2 regions of the Streptomyces sp. DH10 genome follow, and region 1 is predicted to be linked to the other one. Evidence: riboswitches for the same ligand, from Rfam matches in the RefSeq annotation. Region 1 holds a riboswitch; the other holds the start of a gene.

The links. Region 1 has a riboswitch for S-adenosylmethionine ahead of QC385_RS16935 (aminotransferase class V-fold PLP-dependent enzyme). Riboswitches for the same ligand answer to the same signal wherever they lie in the genome.
Region 2: another riboswitch for S-adenosylmethionine. It lies ahead of thrC (threonine synthase); the one in region 1 lies ahead of QC385_RS16935 (aminotransferase class V-fold PLP-dependent enzyme).

The regions. Positions count from the first base shown of each region.
Region 1 is NZ_JARVKU010000007.1:105,322-115,043, forward strand. It holds gene qcrA (cytochrome bc1 complex Rieske iron-sulfur subunit) at 1-115, shown strand, start outside; gene qcrB (cytochrome bc1 complex cytochrome b subunit) at 112-1,734, shown strand; gene trpD (anthranilate phosphoribosyltransferase) at 1,872-2,936, shown strand; SAM riboswitch class IV at 3,003-3,119, shown strand; gene QC385_RS16935 (aminotransferase class V-fold PLP-dependent enzyme) at 3,250-4,632, shown strand; gene QC385_RS16940 (glycerate kinase family protein) at 4,587-5,795, opposite strand; gene QC385_RS16945 (SLC13 family permease) at 5,805-7,220, opposite strand; gene QC385_RS16950 (response regulator transcription factor) at 7,278-7,943, opposite strand; gene QC385_RS16955 (sensor histidine kinase) at 7,940-9,448, opposite strand; gene QC385_RS16960 (small secreted hydrophilic protein) at 9,381-9,710, opposite strand.
Region 2 is NZ_JARVKU010000002.1:155,088-164,809, reverse strand. It holds gene groL (chaperonin GroEL) at 1-298, opposite strand, end outside; gene QC385_RS04365 (cold-shock protein) at 1,321-1,524, opposite strand; gene QC385_RS04360 (ubiquitin-like small modifier protein 1) at 1,972-2,247, opposite strand; gene thrC (threonine synthase) at 2,359-3,645, opposite strand; SAM riboswitch class I at 3,661-3,815, opposite strand; gene QC385_RS04350 (glucosyl-3-phosphoglycerate synthase) at 3,971-4,915, shown strand; gene QC385_RS04345 (alpha,alpha-trehalose-phosphate synthase (UDP-forming)) at 4,989-6,377, shown strand; gene otsB (trehalose-phosphatase) at 6,384-7,232, shown strand; gene QC385_RS04335 (DUF3263 domain-containing protein) at 7,344-7,589, opposite strand; gene QC385_RS04330 (ABC transporter substrate-binding protein) at 7,625-8,878, opposite strand; gene QC385_RS04325 (ROK family protein) at 9,012-9,722, shown strand, end outside.

The DNA.
Region 1 (9,722 bases):
CCCCGCTGGTCACGCCCTGCCGCAGCTCCGCATCGGCGTGAACGACGAGGGCTACCTCGAGGCGCTCGGCGACTTCGAAGAGCCCGTCGGCCCTGCTTTCTGGGAGCGCGGATGAGCACTGCACAAGAACGCCGCAAGGCACCCGCCGGAGAGCGGGTCGCCGACTGGGCCGACGGCCGCCTCGGGATCTACTCCCTGGCCAAGGCCAACATGCGCAAGATCTTCCCGGACCACTGGTCCTTCATGCTGGGTGAGATCTGCCTCTACAGCTTCATCATCATCATCCTGACGGGTGTGTACCTGACGCTTTTCTTCCACCCGTCGATGAACGAGGTGGAGTACCACGGCAGTTACGTCCCGCTCCAGGGGCAGCTGATGTCGGAGGCGTTCGCCTCCACCCTGGACATCAGCTTCGACGTGCGCGGCGGTCTGCTCATCCGGCAGATCCACCACTGGGCGGCGATCATCTTCCTCGCCGGCATGTTCGTGCACATGATGCGCGTGTTCTTCACCGGCGCGTTCCGCAAGCCGCGTGAGATCAACTGGCTGTTCGGCTTCCTGCTGTTCGTCCTGGGCATGTTCACCGGTTTCACCGGGTACTCGCTCCCGGACGACCTGCTCTCCGGCACCGGTGTCCGCTTCACCCAGGGCGCGATCCTGTCCGTGCCGATCGTCGGCACGTACATCTCGATGTTCCTGTTCGGCGGGGAGTTCCCGGGGACCGACTTCGTCGCCCGGTTCTACTCGATCCACATCCTGCTGCTGCCGGGCATCATGCTCGGGCTCGTGGTCGGCCACCTGATCCTGGTCTTCTACCACAAGCACACGCAGTTCGCGGGTCCCGGACGCACCAACAAGAACGTCGTCGGCATGCCGCTGCTGCCGGTCTACGCCGCCAAGGCCGGAGGCTTCTTCTTCCTGGTCTTCGGCTTCATCGCGGCCATCGCCGGCATCGCGACCGTCAACCCGATCTGGGTCCTGGGTCCCTACCGTCCCGACCAGGTGTCGACGGGTGCGCAGCCCGACTGGTACATGGGCTTCGCCGAGGGTCTGATCCGGGCGATGCCGGGCTGGGAGATCGACTTCTGGGGTCACACGCTCGTCCTGGGCGTGTTCATCCCGCTGGTCCTCTTCGGCCTGTTCCTCGGGATCATCGCCCTCTACCCGTTCATCGAGTCGTGGGTCACCGGGGACAAGCGCGAGCACCACATCCTGGACCGGCCGCGCAACGCCCCGACGCGTACCGGCTTCGGTGTCGCGTGGATCACCGGCTACATGATCATGCTGATCGGCGGTGGCAACGACATCGTGGCCACCCACTTCCACCTGTCGATCAACGCGGTCACCTGGTTCGTCCGGATCGGGTTCTTCGTCGGACCGGTCATCGCGTTCATCATCACCAAGCGCATCTGCCTCGGCCTCCAGCGCCGGGACAAGGAGAAGGTGCTGCACGGCCGCGAGTCGGGCATCATCAAGCGCCTGCCGCACGGTGAGTTCATCGAGGTGCACGAGCCGCTCAGCCAGGAGCAGATGTACACGCTCACGGCGCACGAGCAGTACCAGCCGGTCGAGATCGGCCCGACGGTCGACGAGAACGGTGTCGAGCGCAAGGTGAAGGGCTCCGAGAAGCTGCGCGCCAAGCTCAGCGAGTCCTACTACGGCGAGGGAGCCCAGATCCCGAAGCCGACCGCCGAGGAGTACCGGGAGATCACGAGCGGCCACGGCCACCACTGATCACTGCTTCGCCACGCCACAGAAGGGCCCCGTCCGGTGTTCGGACGGGGCCCTTCGCGGTGCCCCGGGGCTGGATAGGGTGGACCCCGTTGAGACTCTCGTCCCGTAGTGCGGGACGCCTGACCCTGGAGCGGCTTATGAGCGCTGTGATCCCGGCTGGAGGCGACACCGCGGCGGGCCGCTCCTGGCCCCTGCTGCTGAACGGTCTGCTGGACCGCCGGGACCTGACCGCCGACGACACCGCGTGGGCGATGGACCTGATCATGCGGGGCGAGGCGACGGACGCGCAGATCGCCGGGTTCGTGGTGGCGCTGCGGGCCAAGGGCGAGACCATCGAGGAGATCGCCGGATTCGTCCGGGCGATGTACGAGCACGCCAACGTGATCGAGGTGCCGGGTCCGGCCGTCGACATCGTCGGCACGGGCGGCGACGGGGCGAAGACCGTCAACATCTCCACGATGTCGGCGATCGTCATCGCCGGCACGGGCGCGAAGGTCGTCAAGCACGGCAACCGCGCGGCGTCCTCGGCGTCCGGGGCGTCGGACGTGCTGGAGAAGCTCGGCGTCAATCTGGAGCTGCCGACGCACCGGGTGGCCCAGGTCGCCGAGGACGCCGGGATCACCTTCTGCTTCGCGGCGAAGTTCCACCCGGCGATGCGCCACGCGGGCGCGGCCCGCGGCCAGTTGGGCATCCGGACGATCTTCAACGTCCTCGGTCCGCTGACCAACCCCGCGAAGGTACGCGCCCAGGCCGTCGGTGTCGCGGATCCGCGCATGGCACCGATCGTCGCGGGCGTCTTCGCCGAGCGCGGCCACTCGTCCCTGGTCTTCCGGGGTGACGACGGCCTCGACGAACTGACCACCACCGCCACGTCCCGGGTGTGGGTCGTCCGCGACGGCAAGGTGACCGAGGAGGCCTTCGACCCGCGCGACGTGGGCCTCGAACTCGTCCCCGTGGAGGCGCTGCGCGGCGCGGACGCCTCCTACAACGCGGAGGTCGCCCGCCGTCTGCTGGACGGCGAGACGGGCCCGGTGCGGGACGCGGTCCTGCTGAACTCGGCGGCTGCCCTGGTGGCCCTCGATCCCGGCCAGGGACCGCTGGCCGAGCAGATCCGTACCGGCATGGCCAAGGCGGCGGAATCGATCGACTCCGGGGCCGCCAAGCGGACCCTGGAGCGGTGGGTGGCGGCGAGCAACGCGTAGCGCCGGGTGTCCCGCAATCCGGACGCGGGTTGCGGGACCTCGATCATTCTCGTAGGTTCCTTCTCAGGTCATGAGTGACAGTCATGAGGCCCCGGCCGACTGTCCGGCAACCCTCCGTCCGTGGCGGGGTGCCCCGGGTGAAGACCAGGCCGCAGGCAGCGAGGTCTGTGGCAAGCGCGTGACGAGGAGTCTCTCGTGAACCAGCGAATGCGATAGGGCCGCAGAGCCCCGCCTCCGCACCCCTCTTTCCTTCACCCCCGCTTGAGCCACGTCCTCGCGGGCGGATTTCACCTGACTTCACGGGAGTTCCGTCATGTCCGTCTCCACCCTTGCCGCCGCCCCGTCCGTCTGTGCCCCGCTGCCCGTCCTGGGCCGGGACGTCACCGTTCCGCTCGTCACCGGTGGCGAGGTCACCTACGCCGCGCTCGACTACGCCGCCAGCGCCCCGGCGCTCCAGCGAGTCTGGGACGACGTCGCCGCCTACGCGCCGTACTACGGCAGCGTCCACCGCGGTGCCGGGTACCTGTCCCAGCTGTCGACCGACCTGTTCGAGAACGCCCGCCGTACGGTCGCGGAGTTCCTCGGCTGCCGGGACGGCGACCAGGTGGTCTTCACCCGGTCCACCACCGACTCCCTCAACCTCCTCGCCGCCGCGCTCCCGGCCGGCTGCCAGGTCTTCGTCTTCGAGACCGAGCATCACGCCGCCCTGCTGCCCTGGCGCGACGCCCGCGTCACGTACCTCGACGCCCCGCGCAGCCCCCGCCAGGCCGTCGAGACCTTGGAGCGCGCCCTCGCCGGGAGGACTGTGTCCATTGAAGGGGGCCACGGCCCGGCCCTCGTCTGCGTCACCGGCGCCTCCAACGTCACCGGCGAGCTGTGGCCCGTACGGGAGCTCGCGGCGGCCGCGCACGCCCATGGCGCCCGGATCGTGCTCGACGCCGCCCAACTGGCCCCGCACCACCCCGTGTCCGTCGAGGACCTCGACGTCGACTGGGTCGCCTTCTCCGGGCACAAGCTGTACGCGCCCTTCGGCTCCGGCGTGCTGGCCGGGCGGGCCGACTGGCTGCGCGAGGCCGAGCCTTACCTCGCGGGCGGCGGCGCCAGCCGCAAGGTCACCCGGCGCACCGACGGGGGAGTGGACGTGGAGTGGCACGAAAGCGCCGCCCGTCACGAGGCCGGCTCGCCCAACGTCATCGGCGCCTACGCCGTCGCCTCCGCCTGCAAGGCGCTGACGGAGGCCGGCTTCGACACGCTCGTCGCCCGCGAGCAGTACCTGGTCGCCCAGGTGCGCGAGGGGCTCGCCGACGTCCCCCAGGTGCGGTTCCTGTCCCTCTTCGGGGACGACGCCCCGCGCGTCGGTGTGCTCTCCTTCGTCGTCGAGGGCTGGAACAGCTCGCACTTCGCCGCCGCGCTCTCCGCCGAGTACGGCATCGGCGTCCGGGACGGGCTCTTCTGCGCCCACCCGCTGGTGCGCACGCTGCTCGGCAGCGACCCGCAGACGCAGGGCGAGTGCGGCGCACCGGAGGCGGCTCCCGGCGAGAAGTCCCTCAACGCCATCCGCGTGAGCTTCGGCGCGGGGACGCCGGACGAGCACGTGGAGCGGTTCGTTCGGGCCGTGAAGGAGCTCGTGACGGACGGGGCGCGGTGGAACTACCGCACGGAGGACGGGCGTTGCGTGCCGGACACCTCCGCCTGAACGGTCTCGGGGACCAGGGGCAGCCGGGTGCCGAGGACGATCATCCGCAGGGCGCGTTCCGTGGCGTCGGTGAGCAGTTCGCTCGCGCGCAGCAGTGCCTCGGCCAGCTCCATCGGGGCGGGCAGGATGCCGTGGCAGGCGTCCACACCCGGCACCTCATGCGCGCCCTCGCCGAGCGTGCCCGCCAGGGCCAGGACCGGGCGGCCGTGGAGCTTGGCCCGGCGGGCCACCTCGGCGGGGACCTTGCCGCGCGGCGTCTGGTGGTCCAGGGCGCCCTCGGCGGTGATCACCAGGTCGGCGCCGGCCAGCCGGGCGTCCAGGTCGAGGTGGTCCAGCAGTACGTCGAAGCGGGGGAGGAGACGGGCGCCGAGGGCGGCGAGCCCGGCGCCCAGGCCGCCTGAGGCCCCGGTTCCGGGACCGTACCGGAGATTGCTGTCCGGGACGGCGACGTCACGGGTGAGGACGAAGGCCCAGTTCTCCAGTCCGGCCGACAGCTGCTCGACCTGCTCGGGCGTCGCGCCCTTCTGCGGGCCGAAGACCCGGGCCACGCCCCGCTCGCCGCACAGCACGTTGAACGGGTTGCAGGCGACGAGCAGCTCCACCTCCGCCAGGCGGGGGTCGAGGCCCCTCGGGTCGATGCGGTGCAGTCGCGTCAACTCCCGGCCCCCGAAGGGGAGTTCCTCGCCTCCCTCGTCCACTAGCCGGGCCCCGAGCGCCTGGAGGGCGCCCGCGCCGCCGTCGGAGGTGCCCGAGTCGCCGCAGCCGACGAGGATCCGCCGGACGCCCGAGTCGAGTGCGGCCCGGATCAGTTCGCCGACGCCGTAGGTGGTGATGGCGCCCGGGTCGCGCAGGTCGCGCGGGACCAGGGAGAGGCCCGCGACCGCCGCCATCTCCACCACCGCCGTGTCCCCTGAGCCCAGCAGGGCGAAGTGGGAGCCGACGGTCTCGCCGATCGGTCCGGTGGCGGGTACGGGGACGAGCCTGCCCCCGGTCGCCGCGGCCAGGGCGAGGGCCGTGCCCTCGCCGCCGTCCACCAGCGGGACGAGGTCCAGCTCGGCATCGGGCAGGACCCGGCGCACGCCGGCCGCGATGGCGTCGGCGGCGGCCTCCGCGGACAGGGACTCCTTGAAACCACTGGGGGCTACGACGACACGGTTCAGCATGAGGGCTCCTTAGCGGGTGACGGAGACGCCGAGCAGCGGCCAGACCGCGACGGCGAAGAGCAGGACGAGCGCGGCGGTCAGCGGGGCCAGGAAGGCGGACAGCCGCAGTAGATCGCGCGGGGTGTAGGTGGGGGTGCCGGGAAGCTGCGCGAACAGCGTGACCGGCTTGGCGGAGGCGGGCAGGGTGTGGCAGAAGCCGGCCGCGGCGGTGGAGGCGAGCGCGGCGGCGACCGGGTTGACGCCGACGCCGACGGAGGCGGCCACGACGAGCGGGACCAGGACGGAGGAGCGGGCGGAGCGGGACTGGAGGACCAGGTGGGCGGCCGTGCTGATGACGATCACTATCGCCAGGAACACCATCGGGGGCTCGTTCGTCGGCAGGCCGGAGACCAGCCACTTCGCCGCTCCCGAGTCGGCGAGCGCGACGCCCATCGCCATCGTCGCCGCCATGAACAACAGCAGCGACCAGGGGACGGTCTTCAGCGCGTCCTTCAGGCGTACGGTGCCGAGTGCGGGCGAGGCGGCCACCACCGCGCCGATCAGTGCCACGATCGCGGGCGGCAGGTGGTGCAGCGGCTCGCTGCACCACAGCAGCACGACCGTGGCGAGCAGGAGGGCGCAACGCTTCTCGGCCTGCGTCCATGGGCCGGTGACCGCCTGTTCGCTGTGCTCCTGGATCTGCTGGGCGGTGATGTGGACGGGCCCGCGCCGGTCCTCGCGCCGCGTCATCGTCAGCAGCACCAGCTCGGCGGCCAGGTGGGACGACACCACGGCCAGCGGAAGGCCCAGCAGCAGCCACTCCGTGAAGCCGATGTGCTGCCCGGTCGCTTCGAACAGGACTGACACGGTGATCAGATGCGCGCCGGCACCGATCAGAGTCGCTACTGCCGACAGAAGGATCACGGTCGGAAACAGCAGCGCCAGCATCACGACCAGTCGCTTGCGGTCGGCCAGGACCTTGGCGAGGGCCAGGAACACCGGCAGCGCCAGCGCGGCCCGGCCGGAGGTGGCCGGCACCGCGAAGGCCGTGACGACCAGGGCCGCCGTCGTCAGGTGCACGAGCTGGCGCACGGTGCGGGCTCCGCTGACGAGGAAGACCGCCGCACGGCCCGCGAGCCCGGTCCGCGACACCGCCGCCGCCAGGACGAACGCGCAGATCAGCAGCCACACGGTGTCGTCGCCGAGAGTGCCGAACAGGGTGTTGTTGCTGATCACGCCGGTCACCGTCAGCGCCAGTGCGGCGCCCAGCGCGATGTACGTGTCGTCTATCGACGTTCCGATCCACGCACAGGTCGCCAGGACGAACACGGCGAGGGTGAAGCGGGCGTCACCGCCGAGTCCCGGGAAGTTCCCCGGGACGGCCAGCAGGGCGCACAGCGACAGTGCCACGCACAGGGCAGTGAGAGCTCGTAGGTTCCATGTCACGTCATCGAGGGTTCATCCGGGCCGTGAGCCGTCGATGAGCCGAACATGAAAGGAACTTCACCCGGTGGGAAGCCGGTACCCCATCCCGCGCACGGTCTCCACCCGCTCCGCGCCGAGCTTCTTGCGCAGTGTGCGGACATAGACGTCCACGATGTTGGAACCGGGGTCGAAGTCGTAGCCCCACACGTGGGAGAGGATCTGCTCGCGGGACAGCACCTGCCCGGGATGCCGCAGGAACAGCTCCAGCAGGACGAACTCACGGGCCGTCAGGTCGACGGTCCGCTCCCCGGACCTGGCGCGCCGGGTGCGCAGGTCCAGGCTCAGCGAACCGGCTCTGAGCACGGTCACCTCCGGCGCCCGGGCCGCCGTACGCAGCCTGAGGCGGACCCGGGCGAGCAGTTCCTCGAAGCGGAACGGCTTGGTCATCCAGTCGTCGGCGCCGCCCTCGAGGCCGGCCACCGCGTCCCGTACGGAGTCGCGTGCGGTCAGCACGATCACCGGGGTGGTCACCCGTGCCTCGCGCAGTTCGCGCAGGATCGTGAAGCCGTCGCGGCCGGGCAGGTTGATGTCCAGGACGACGAGGTCGAAGCCGCCGGTCAGGGCGTACTCGTAGCCGGCGTCGCCGTCGGTGACGACGGTCGTGGTGAATCCGTTCGAGCGCAGGCCCTTCTCGACGAAGGAGGCGATGCGCTCCTCGTCCTCGACGATGAGGATGCGGTTCACGTGTGATCGCCTTCCGGTGCCTGTGACGCGTGCAGAACGAGGGTGAAGGTGGCGCCGCCGCCGGGGGTGTCGGACAGCCGGACGTGGCCGTGGTGCCCTTCGGCGATGGCCTTGACGATGGCCAGCCCGAGTCCGGCGCCGGAGCCGCGTGCGCCTCGCCGGGCGGTGCCTCGCCGGAAGCGTTCGAAGATGACCTCGGCGTCCTGCGGCTGGACACCGGTGCCCGAGTCGGCGACGTACAGCTCGATGTGCGGGCCGGCCGTCCGGGAGCCGATGCGGACGGTCTGGCCGGGCGTGGTGTGCTGCACGGCGTTCTGCGCGAGTTGCACCATGGCCTGGGTGATCCGCTGGAAGTCCAGTTCGGCCTCCACGTCGGCGACCTCGGCCAGCCGCCAGTCGCGCTCGCCCAGGGTGCGGGCCTTGACGAAGACGTCGGCGGTGAGTTCGGCCACCTGAGCCGGCTCGGGGACGACGAAGTCGGGACGTTCGGTCTTGGCCAGGACCAGCAAGTCCTCGACGATGCGGCTCATCCGGTCGAGTTCGTCGGTGACCAGCCGGACCGTCTCCTCGCGTTCGGCCGGGTCGTCGCCCATGACCTCCAGGTGACCCCGCACGATGGTGATCGGGGTGCGCAGCTCGTGGCCCGCGTCGTCGACGAACTCGCGCTGCGCGGCGAAGGCCCGGTCCAGACGGTCGAGCATGCCGTTGAAGGTCTCCGCGAGAGCCGCTATGTCGTCGTTGCCGTGCACCGGGATCCTGCGGGTGAGGTCCTGCTCGGTGATCTCCGCAGCCGCGGTGCGCACCAGCCGCACCGGCCTGAGGATGCGTCCGGCGACCACCCAGGCGATGCCGGTGGTGAGCAGCAGGGCGACGCCGGAGATGATCAGCAGGGTGCGGAACACCTTGTTCACCCGCTGCCGCTCGGGCTCCGGATGGATGGCCACGACGAACGCGGCGTCCGGCTCCGCACCCGCCCGTGCCACCGTGACCTTGGCCCACCGGATCTCGCCCTGCGGCCGCTGGATGGTGCCGGAGGACTCCGGCGAGTCGAAGATGCGGCGTCTGGCGTCGGCGTCCTGGTGGAGGGGCAGCCCCGCGCTGATGGCGCCCTGCTGCCGGATCTGGCTCAGGTCACCGTCCGGCCCGCGGACCAGACCGATCAGTTCCTCGGCGGCGTCGGGGTTCTGCTGCTGGAGGAAGACCGTCAGCAGGCGGGGCGCGGTGGTGAACGGACGGTTCGTCTCGGGGTCCCTGCCCCGCTCCTCGAAGCCGGCGAACTCGTCGGCCTCCTGGGTGAGCAGACGGTTGATCCGGCTGTCGACGTCCCGCATCAGGAACGAGCGGGTGGTCGTGGTCACCTCGATCAGCGCCACCGCCATGACGAGCAGCAACCACAGCAGGATGCGGACCCGGGCGGTGATCCGCCGGCGGGCCGGGTCAGTTGGCGTCGTCGCGTCCGTCGTCGGGCCCGTCGTCTCCGGCGCCCTGACCGTGGTCGTCGTCATCGTCATCCATCGTGGGGCTGTCGGTCACCGGCTGCCGCGGCACGACCTCGTCGTCCGGGGAGGGATCGGGTGTGGGCTTGGTGGTGGGTGTCGGGGTGGGTGTGGGCGTGGGCGTGGGCGTGGGTGAGTCGCTGTCCAGCACCACCTTCGAGGGGACCTTCGGAGACTCCGGGCGGTCCGAGAGCGCGAAACTGGTCGCGGCGATGCCCAGCGGGATCAGAACGACGGCGGACAGGGCCGCCATACGACGAGTGAAAGCCATGTGCCCGATCAT
Region 2 (9,722 bases), on a different contig from region 1:
TGACCAGGGCCTGGGCGAGAACGGTCGCGGTGGTCGTACCGTCACCGGCGACGTCGTCCGTCTTCTTGGCGACTTCCTTGACCAGCTCGGCGCCGATCTTCTCGTACGGGTCCTCGAGCTCGATCTCCTTGGCGATGGAGACACCGTCGTTGGTGATCGTGGGGGCGCCCCACTTCTTCTCGAGGACGACGTTGCGGCCCTTGGGGCCGAGGGTCACCTTGACGGCGTCCGCGAGCTGGTTCATGCCGCGCTCGAGGCCGCGCCGCGCCTCCTCGTCGAACGCGATGATCTTGGCCATGTGAAGTGGTCCCTCCAGGACTGGGGGTGATTACTTCGGACCGCGCCCGCGCCCGCGACGGACGGCTCGCTGACCCCGTGGTTCCTTCCCACCTGGCCTGCGGGCCTCACCGACCCGGTCCTTACGTTGTCACTCTCACCTTCAGAGTGCTAACGCAATGATTAGCACTCGGGCATGGCGAGTGCAAGCGGCTCTCGGGATACGGCGACCCGCTCAGCCCCCGGCGAACAGGGGGACACCGGGCCCGATCCGCAGGCCGCGGGGGTGGCACGACGGCGGATCGGGCGAGCCGAGAAAGACCCGGGCCCACTGCCGCGGCGCGGCCGAGGCAGGCGCGAGCGGGTCCGGAAGCGAGCCGACCCGGGGCGCGAACCGCACGCCCGCCCCACGACGGACTCCGAAGCACGTCTGCACGGCGGACCTCGGGCGCGGCGGACTTCGCGCAGCGGTCCTCGGCGCGGCAGACCTCGCGCAGCGGTCCTCGGCGCGGCGAACCTCGGAGAGCGGCCACCCGGCGCGCCCGGCACCCCGCCGCCGACCCCCGAACCGGCCCCGAGAGCATGCCGTTCTGGAGCCCGCCGGACCACGGCCCCAGGACGGACTCCGAAACACCTCGGACACGGCGGACCTCGGGCGCGGCGGACTTCGCGCAGCGGTCCTCGGCCCGGCAGACCTCGCGCAGCGGTCCTCGGCGCGGCGGACCTCGACGAGCTACGGACCTCGGGCGCGGCAGAGCTCGGCGAGCGGCGGACCTCGGCGAGCGGCCGCCCGGCACCCCGCCGCCGACCCCGAACCGGTCCGGAGAGCATGCCATTCTGGAGCCCGCCGGACCACGGCACCCCCGCACCAGGACGGACTCCGAAACACCTCGGGCACGGCGGACCTCGGCGAGCAGTCGCCCGGTGCACCCGCCACCCCGCCACCCCGGACTGCCGGCCCCGAACAGGCCGAAGGGCCCGCACCCCGTGGGGTGCGGGCCCTTCAGAGAAGACCGGTCGCTTGCGCTTGGTCGTGGTGCGCGTTCAGGCAGAGACGCGAACCATGTCGGCCTGCGGTCCCTTCTGGCCCTGCGAGATCTCGAACTCGACCCGCTGGCCCTCTTCCAGGGTGCGGTAGCCGTCCATCTGAATCGCGCTGTAGTGGACGAAAACATCCGCACCACCGTCGACCGCGATGAAGCCGTACCCCTTCTCCGCGTTGAACCACTTGACGGTGCCCTGAGCCATGCCTAACTCCCCTATTACTGGCCCTTGCACAGATCCACACTTCGCGGACCCGGGTCAGACCTCACCCCCCACGGTTGGGGGCGTGCGCCGGAACGCGTCGACCGCGGCTGAATGTATCTGTCCAACTGCCGTCTGCAACAGGTCAATCGGACGAGAATTCTGGACGCGCAGGATCCGGAATGTGGGGAGAATTCGCCCGACTTCAGGGCAAGTCGGGCCACACAAAAGGAACAAAAGCCGCGAAAGACGCACACACTTTGGCTACATCTTGTCGGGCGCGCGGCAGGAATTAAGGGCTCCCGATCAGGAGATCGGCGCTGCGTTCCCCAACTGTACCGCGCTCAATCACACAGAATTGCCCCCTCCGCTTCTCTTACGGAGGGGGCAATTCGATGAGCTCTCAGTAACCGCCGTTACCGAAGGTAATAATCAAGCCGGTCGACCGGTTCAGCCACCGGCGACGGCGGGGATGATCGACACCCCGGCACCGTCCGGCGTCGCCGTCTCCAGCCCCTGCTCGAACCGCACGTCGTCGTCGTTGACGTACACGTTGACGAACCGGCGCAGCTTGCCCTGGTCGTCCAGCACCCGGGCGGCGATCCCGGTGTGGTTCTTCTCCAGATCGGCGATGACCTCGCCGAGGGTCGCGCCCTCGGCGGCGACCTCGGCCTGGCCGCCGGTGTAGGTACGCAGGATGGTGGGGATGCGAACGGTGACGCTCATGACTTCAAAACCTCCGGTGGGAATCAGGCCTCAGGGGCGCGGGGCTGGGTTGAATGTGCGGCTCCGCCGCGTGGGCGCGACCGGCCCCCACTGGCCCGCAGCGAACGACGGTCAGACGAGACCGGCTTCCCGGAACGACTCCAGGCTCGGCCGAATGGTCGCGGTGAGCCCGGTGCCGGCCACCGCATCCAGCGTCTTCAGACCGTCCCCCGTGTTCAGCACCACGGTCGTCAACGACGGGTCGAGCACCCCGTTCTCGACCAGCTTCTTCGCCACGCCCACGGTCACACCACCGGCGGTCTCCGCGAAGATGCCCTCGGTCCGGGCGAGGATCTTGATCGCGTCGACGACCTGCTCGTCGTTCACGTCCTCCACCGCACCGCCCGTGCGGCGCGCGATGTCGAGCACGTACGGCCCGTCCGCCGGGTTGCCGATCGCCAGCGACTTGGCGATCGTGTCGGGCTTCTGCGGGCGCACGACGTCGTGGCCGGCCTTGTAGGCCGTCGACACCGGCGAGCAGCCCTCGGCCTGCGCGCCGAAGATCTTGTACGGCTTGTCCTCGACCAGTCCGAGCTTGATCAGCTCCTGAAGGCCCTTGTCGATCTTCGTGAGCTGCGAGCCGGAGGCGATCGGCACGACGATCTGGTCGGGCAGCTGCCAGCCGAGCTGCTCGCAGATCTCGTACGCCAGGGTCTTGGAGCCCTCGGCGTAGTACGGCCGCAGGTTGACGTTGACGAAGCCCCAGCCCTCGCCCGCCGGGTCGCCGATCAGCTCGGAACAGAAGCGGTTCACGTCGTCGTAGTTGCCCTGGATGCCGACGAGCTCGCCGCCGTAGACCGCGGCCATGACGACCTTGCCCTGCTCCAGGTCGTGCGGGATGAACACGCAGGAGCGGAAGCCGGCGCGGGCCGCCGCGGCACCCACGGCGCCGGCGAGGTTGCCGGTGGAGGAGCAGGACAGCGTGGTGAAGCCGAAGGCGCGGGCGGCCTCCAGGGCCTGGGCGACGACCCGGTCCTTGAAGGAGTGCGTCGGGTTGCCGGAGTCGTCCTTGATGAAGAGCTTGCCGGCGTCGACACCCAGCTCGCGCGCGAGGTTGTCGGCCTTGACGAGCTGGGTCCAGCCCGGGTTGATGTTCGGCTTGGTCGCCACGTCGGCCGGGACCGGCAGCAGCGGGGCGTAGCGCCAGATGTTCGCGGGGCCCGCTTCGATCCGCTTGCGGAGCTCCTCGGTGTCGTAGGCCGAGAAGTCGTAGGCGATCTCCAGCGGGCCGAAACACTCCTCGCACGCGAAGACCGGGCCGAGGGGTACGCGGTGACCGCACTCGCGGCAGCTCAGCGCCGCGGCGGGACCGAGGTCTACGGTGGAGTCAGTGGTGCTTGCAACAGTCTGCACAGCCATGTGAGGCGAGGCCCTTCCTCATCTTCCTCACGACGCATCTCGCCGTGAGACGGATTTGGCACCTTCCCGAGCCGGGACCTCGCGGAGCGGTCGACAGTGACCTACGAGTATCGGCTGGAGGGTTGCCGGGGCTTCATCGGGCCGTATCCCTCTGCCCCTCTGGATGAGCTGTATTCGGTTGTAAACAACGGCTGACCCCGGACATGCGATGGTCATCCGCGTTGTTCAAGACTGTAACCGACGACCAGGACAGTTGAGATAGTCGTCCGAACCGCGAGATGGCTCACAGTCCGTCCCGCCGAGAGTACGCAGAGGAGCCGCCACGGTGCTGGAAGAAGTCGAGCGCTGGCTGAGCACCCGTTCCTGGTCCGCGACCGATCGCCCGCTCCACCAGATCCTCGCCGCCAAGCAACGCACGGGCCGGACCGTCAGTGTCGTGCTGCCCGCGCTGAACGAGGAGGAGACGGTCGGCGACATCGCCGCCGTCATCCGCCACGACCTGATGCGGCAGGTGCCGCTCGTCGACGAACTGGTCGTCGTCGACTCGGGGTCGACCGACCGTACGTCGGAGGTGGCCGCCGCCGCGGGCGCGACGGTGGTGCACCGCGACGAGATCCTCCCGCGCGTCCCGCCCGTGCCCGGCAAGGGCGAGGTGCTGTGGCGGTCCCTCCTGGTCACCAGCGGGGACATCGTCTGCTTCATCGACGCGGATCTGAGGGACTTCTCGTCCGACTTCGTTTCGGGAATCGTGGGCCCGCTGCTCACCGACCCGGACATCGACCTGGTGAAGGGCATGTACGACCGTCCGCTCGGCGGCGCTGCCGGGCAGGGCGGCCGGGTCACGGAGCTGATGGCCCGCCCGCTGCTCAACATGCACTGGCCGCAGCTGGCCGGCTTCGTGCAGCCGCTCGGCGGCGAGTACGCGGCCCGCCGCTCGCTGCTGGAGCAGCTGCCCTTCCCCGTCGGGTACGGCGTCGAGCTGGGGATGCTGGTCGACGCCCTGCACCTGGTGGGCCTGGACGCCCTCGCCCAGGTGGACATCGGCGTGCGCAAGCACCGGCACCAGGACGGGCAGGCGCTGGGCCGGATGGCCGCCGCGATCTACCGCACGGCCCAGCTGCGGCTGGCCCGCGGGCATCTGATCCGGCCGTCCCTGACGCAGTTCGAGCGGGGCGGCGACGGCTTCGAGCCGCGCACCTACTCCGTGGACACCGAGGAGCGTCCGCCGATGGCGGAGATCGCCGAGTACCAGGCGCGGAGGGCGGCCTGACCGGGGCCGTTTTCGGCCGGGTGGGTCAGGTCCGTACGTTTGAGCGTTTCCGGGCCGGGCTAGGTTGAGGGCTATGGCTTCAACGTACGGTGCTGCACAGGTGCTGGTGGCCTCCAACCGTGGCCCGGTCTCCTACTCGGTGGGCGAGGACGGTTCGCTGGACGCCAAGCGGGGCGGCGGCGGGCTGGTCTCGGGGCTGTCCGCGATCGGCTCGGACGCGGACGCCCTGTGGGTCTGCTCGGCGCTGTCCGACGGCGACCGCGAGGCGGTCCGGCGGGGCGTCGGCGAGGACGGCGTACGGATGCTGGACATCCCGGCCGACGTACACGCGGACGCGTACAACGGCATCGCGAACTCGGTGCTGTGGTTCGTCCACCACATGCTCTACCAGACGCCGCTGGAGCCGGTCTTCGACGCGGAGTTCCGGCGCCAGTGGACGTCGTACGAGACGTACAACCGCGCGTTCGCCGAGGCGCTGGCCGAGGAGGCGGCGCAGGGCGCGGCGGTGGTGGTGCAGGACTACCACCTGACGCTGGTGCCGGGCATGCTCCGCGAGCTGCGGCCCGACCTGAGGATCGGCCACTTCTCGCACACGCCGTGGGCGCCGCCCGAGTACTTCCGGATGCTGCCGGACGACGTGGCCGGGCAGGTGCTGCGCGGCATGCTGGGCGCGGACCGGCTGGGCTTCCTCACGCAGCGCTGGGCGGACGCGTTCACCGCGTGCGCCGAGCGGTTCGCCGGCGGGCTCGGCGGCACGCGGATCGGCGTGCACGGGCTGGGGGCCGACGCGGACTTCCTGCGGAAGCGGTCGCACGAGGCGGACGTCGAGGAGCGGATGGCCGCGCTCCGGGAGGAGATCGGCGAGGGCCGCCGCACCATCGTCCGGGTCGACCGCACGGAGCTGTCGAAGAACATCGTGCGCGGCCTGCTGGCCTACCGCCGGCTGCTCGAGACCCACGCCGAGTGGCGCGAGCGCGTGGTGCACGTGGCCTTCGCCTATCCCTCGCGGCAGGACCTCGCGGTCTACCGGGACTACACGGCCGAGGTGCGGCGGCTCTCGGAGGAGATCAACGCCGAGTACGGGACGCCGGGGTGGACCCCGGTCGTCCTCAATCTCAAGGACGACTTCGCCCGCTCCCTGGCCGCGTACCGGCTGGCCGACGTGGCGCTCGTCAATCCCATCCGGGACGGCATGAACCTCGTCGCCAAGGAGGTCCCGGTCGTCTCCGACGCGGGCTGCGCGCTGGTGCTGTCGCGGGAGGCCGGGGCGTTCGAGGAGCTGGGCGAGGACGCGATCGTGGTGAACCCGTACGACGTGACGGGGACGGCGGCGGCCCTGCACGAGGCGCTCTCGATGGGCCCGGAGGAACGCGCGGAACGCAGCAAGCGGCTGTCCGCGGCGGCCACCGCGCTGCCGCCGGCGCAGTGGTTCCTGGACCAGCTCGACGCGCTGAGGGGCTGATCACCGATGACCGGTCCCACGGACTCCCCGCTGCCGGTGCCCACCACGAAAGCCGGCCAGGAAGGTCTGGACGTCCTCCTCGCCCACCCGGGCAAGGCCCTGATCGGCCTCGACTTCGACGGGACGCTCGCGCCGATCGTGGCCGACCCCGAGCAGGCCCGGGCCCACGCGGACGCCGTACCCGCGCTGGCCGCGCTCGCGCCGAAGGTGGCCGCCGTGGCGGTGATCACCGGGCGGCCGGCCGAGGTCGCGGTGCGCAACGGCGGCTTCGCGGACGTCCCGGGCCTGGAACACCTCGTGGTCCTCGGTCACTACGGCGCCGAGCGCTGGGACGCCCGCACCGGCGAGATCAGCGCCCCCGAGCCGCATCCCGGCGTCGCCGCGGTCCGCACCGAGCTGCCCGAGCTCCTCGACCGGTTCGGCGCGTCACAGGGGACCTGGATCGAGGACAAGGGACGGGCGGTGGCCGTGCACACCCGCCGGGCCGCCGACCCGCAGGCCGCGCTGGACTCCCTGCGCGAACCGCTCGCCGGACTGGCCGGCCGCCACGGCCTGATCGTGGAGCCCGGCCGGATGGTCCTCGAACTCCGCCCGCCCGGCATGGACAAGGGCGCCGCCCTCACCGGATTCGCCCGGGAGATCGGCGCCGGGTCCGTCCTCTTCGCCGGCGACGACCTGGGCGACCTGCCCGCCTACTCGGCCGTCGACAAGCTCCGCTCGGACGGCACCCCGGGCCTGCTGGTGTGCAGCGGCAGCGACGAGGTGACCGAGCTGAGGGAGCGGGCGGACGTGGTGGTGGACGGCCCGGAGGGTGTCGTACGCCTGCTGCGCGAGCTCGCGGACCGGCTCGGCTGACGCGTCCAAGTGCCTGTCGTTTGGATCAGGTCGCAGACGCGGGGCCTGGCACGCGCACCGGCGCTGACGAGATGCCGTCGATTCCCCGCGACCTGATCCAAACGACAGGCCCTAGCGCTCCGCCCGGCGCGTCTCCCGTATCCGCCGCAGCCTGTTCACCGTCACCGGGTCGTGGGACAGGGCCCGGGGGTCGTCCAGCAGGGCGTTGAGGAGTTGGTAGTAGCGCACGGGGGCGAGGCCCAGCTCCTCTCGTATGGCCCGTTCCTTCGCGCCGGGCCCGGAAAAACCGCGGCGTTCGAGCGCCAGGATGTCCCGCTCCCTGCGCCCGAGCCGCTCGTCACCCGTGTCCTCGTCCATGCCAGGCACCGTAACGCCCGCCACCGACAGCGGGACTACTCCGCGCTCTCCGCCCGGGTCGCCACCGCCTGGAGGTGGCCCAGGACGCCCGAGGGGCTGCCGGAGGGGGCGACGGCCTTGCCGATCTGCTTCTTGACCTGGGCGCTGACGTCGGCCCAGGAGGTCTTGCCGACCGGGTAGAGCTCGGAGGACACCAGCTCCTCCAGGAACGGCTTGAGGTGCCGGTCCCGGCCGGAGGCGGCCATGGTCGCGGACGCGGAGCTGGTGACCGGCAGCAGGTCGTACTCGCGGGAGAAGGCCAGCACGTTCTTCTCGCTGTAGACGAAGTCGAGGAAGTCTCCGACCTGGTCGCGGTGGCCGTTCTTCCGGAAGGCCGTCATCCAGTCGGCGACACCGAGCGTGGACTTGCTCGGCCCCTCCTTGCCCGGCGTCGGCACCATGCCGTACTCGACACCGCGCTTGGCGGCCATCTTCATCAGGGACGGGTGGCCGTTGAGCATGCCGACCTCGCCCTCGGCGAAGGCGGAGAACGCGGCGGCCCGGTTCAGCTCGCCGGGCGCGACCGGCCCGGTCAGCTCCTTGGCGACCAGTTCGTTCTTCAGCCAGGAGAAGGTGTCGATGTTCTCCGGGGAGTCGATGCCGTAGCTTCCGACGGTGTCGGCGTAGCCGCCCCCGCCGCTGAGCATCCACTGCATCGTCTCGGCCTGGGCCTCCTCCGGGCCGAGGGGCAGGGCGTAGGGGTACTTCACGCCCTCGTCCTTGAGCGCCTCGGCGTCGTCGGCCAGGTCGTCCCAGGTCTCGGGCGGGGTGATGCCGGCCTTGGCGAAGAGGGTCTTGTTGTAGAAGAGCACGCGCGTGGAGGAGGCGAACGGCATGCCGTACTGCACGCCCTTGACCTGTCCCGCGGAGGCCAGCTGCCCGACGAAGTCGGCCTGCACGGGTATGGAGAGCAGGTCGTCGGCCTTGTAGAGCTGGTTCTGCGCCGCGTAGTCGGCGTACGCGCCGATCTGCGCCATGTCCGGCGGGTCACCGGCGGCGACCATCTCCCTGACCTTGCGGTCGACGTCGTTCCAGGAGTAGACGCTGACGTCGATCTTCACCCCGGGGTTGTCGGCCTCGTACTCCTCCACCAGCTTGTCCCAGTACTTCTTGGAGCTGTTGGCCGCACTGTCGCCGTAGTCGGCGGCGACCAGCTTCAGGGTCACGTCGGCGGAGCCGCCCGTCACGCCACAGCCGCCGATGACCGCCGTCATGCCCAGTGCGGACACCACCGCGATCGTTCCTGCCATCCGCCGCCGCTGCACCGCTGTTCTTCCCCAACCCTGGCGTGAACCGCCAACGAAAGCTTTCGATAATCGGAATAAGGTCTACACCACGCGAGTGGACTAGACCTCTCGCGGGTCCCCGGGTCACACTGTTCCCGTGAGACATGTCATCGCCCTCGACGTGGGCGGCACCGGAATGAAGGCCGCCCTGGCCGGACCGGAGGGCGAGCTGCTGCACCGCGCCCGCCGCCCCACCGCGCGCGAGCACGGACCGGACGCCGTGGTCGCGGGCATCCTCGACTTCGCCGCCGAGCTGCGCGCGTACGGCGCCGAGCACTTCGGCACGCCCGCGGCCGCCGCCGGCGTGGCCGTCCCCGGCATCGTCGACGAGGCGCGGGGCGTCGCCGCCTACGCCGCGAACCTCGGCTGGCGCGACGTCCCCTTGCGCGACCTGCTGGCGGAGCGGCTGGGCGTCCCGGTCGCCCTCGGCCACGACGTGCGCACCGGCGGCCTCGCCGAGGGCCGGGTCGGCGCGGGCCGGGGCGCGGACCGGTTCCTGTTCGTGGCACTGGGCACCGGCATCGCCGGCGCCATCGGCGTCGACGGCCGGGTCGAGGCGGGCGCGCACGGCTTCGCGGGCGAGATCGGCCACATCGTCGTACGCCCCGGCGGATCCCCCTGCCCCTGCGGGCAGCACGGCTGCCTGGAGCGCTTCGCCTCGGCGGCGGCCGTGAGCGAGGCCTGGGCGACGGCCTCCGGCGACCCGGGCGCGGACGCGGCCGACTGCGCGAAGGCGGTGGACTCCGGCGACCCGAAGGCGCGGGCCGTCTGGCAGGGGGCGGTCGACGCCCTGGCCGACGGGCTGGTC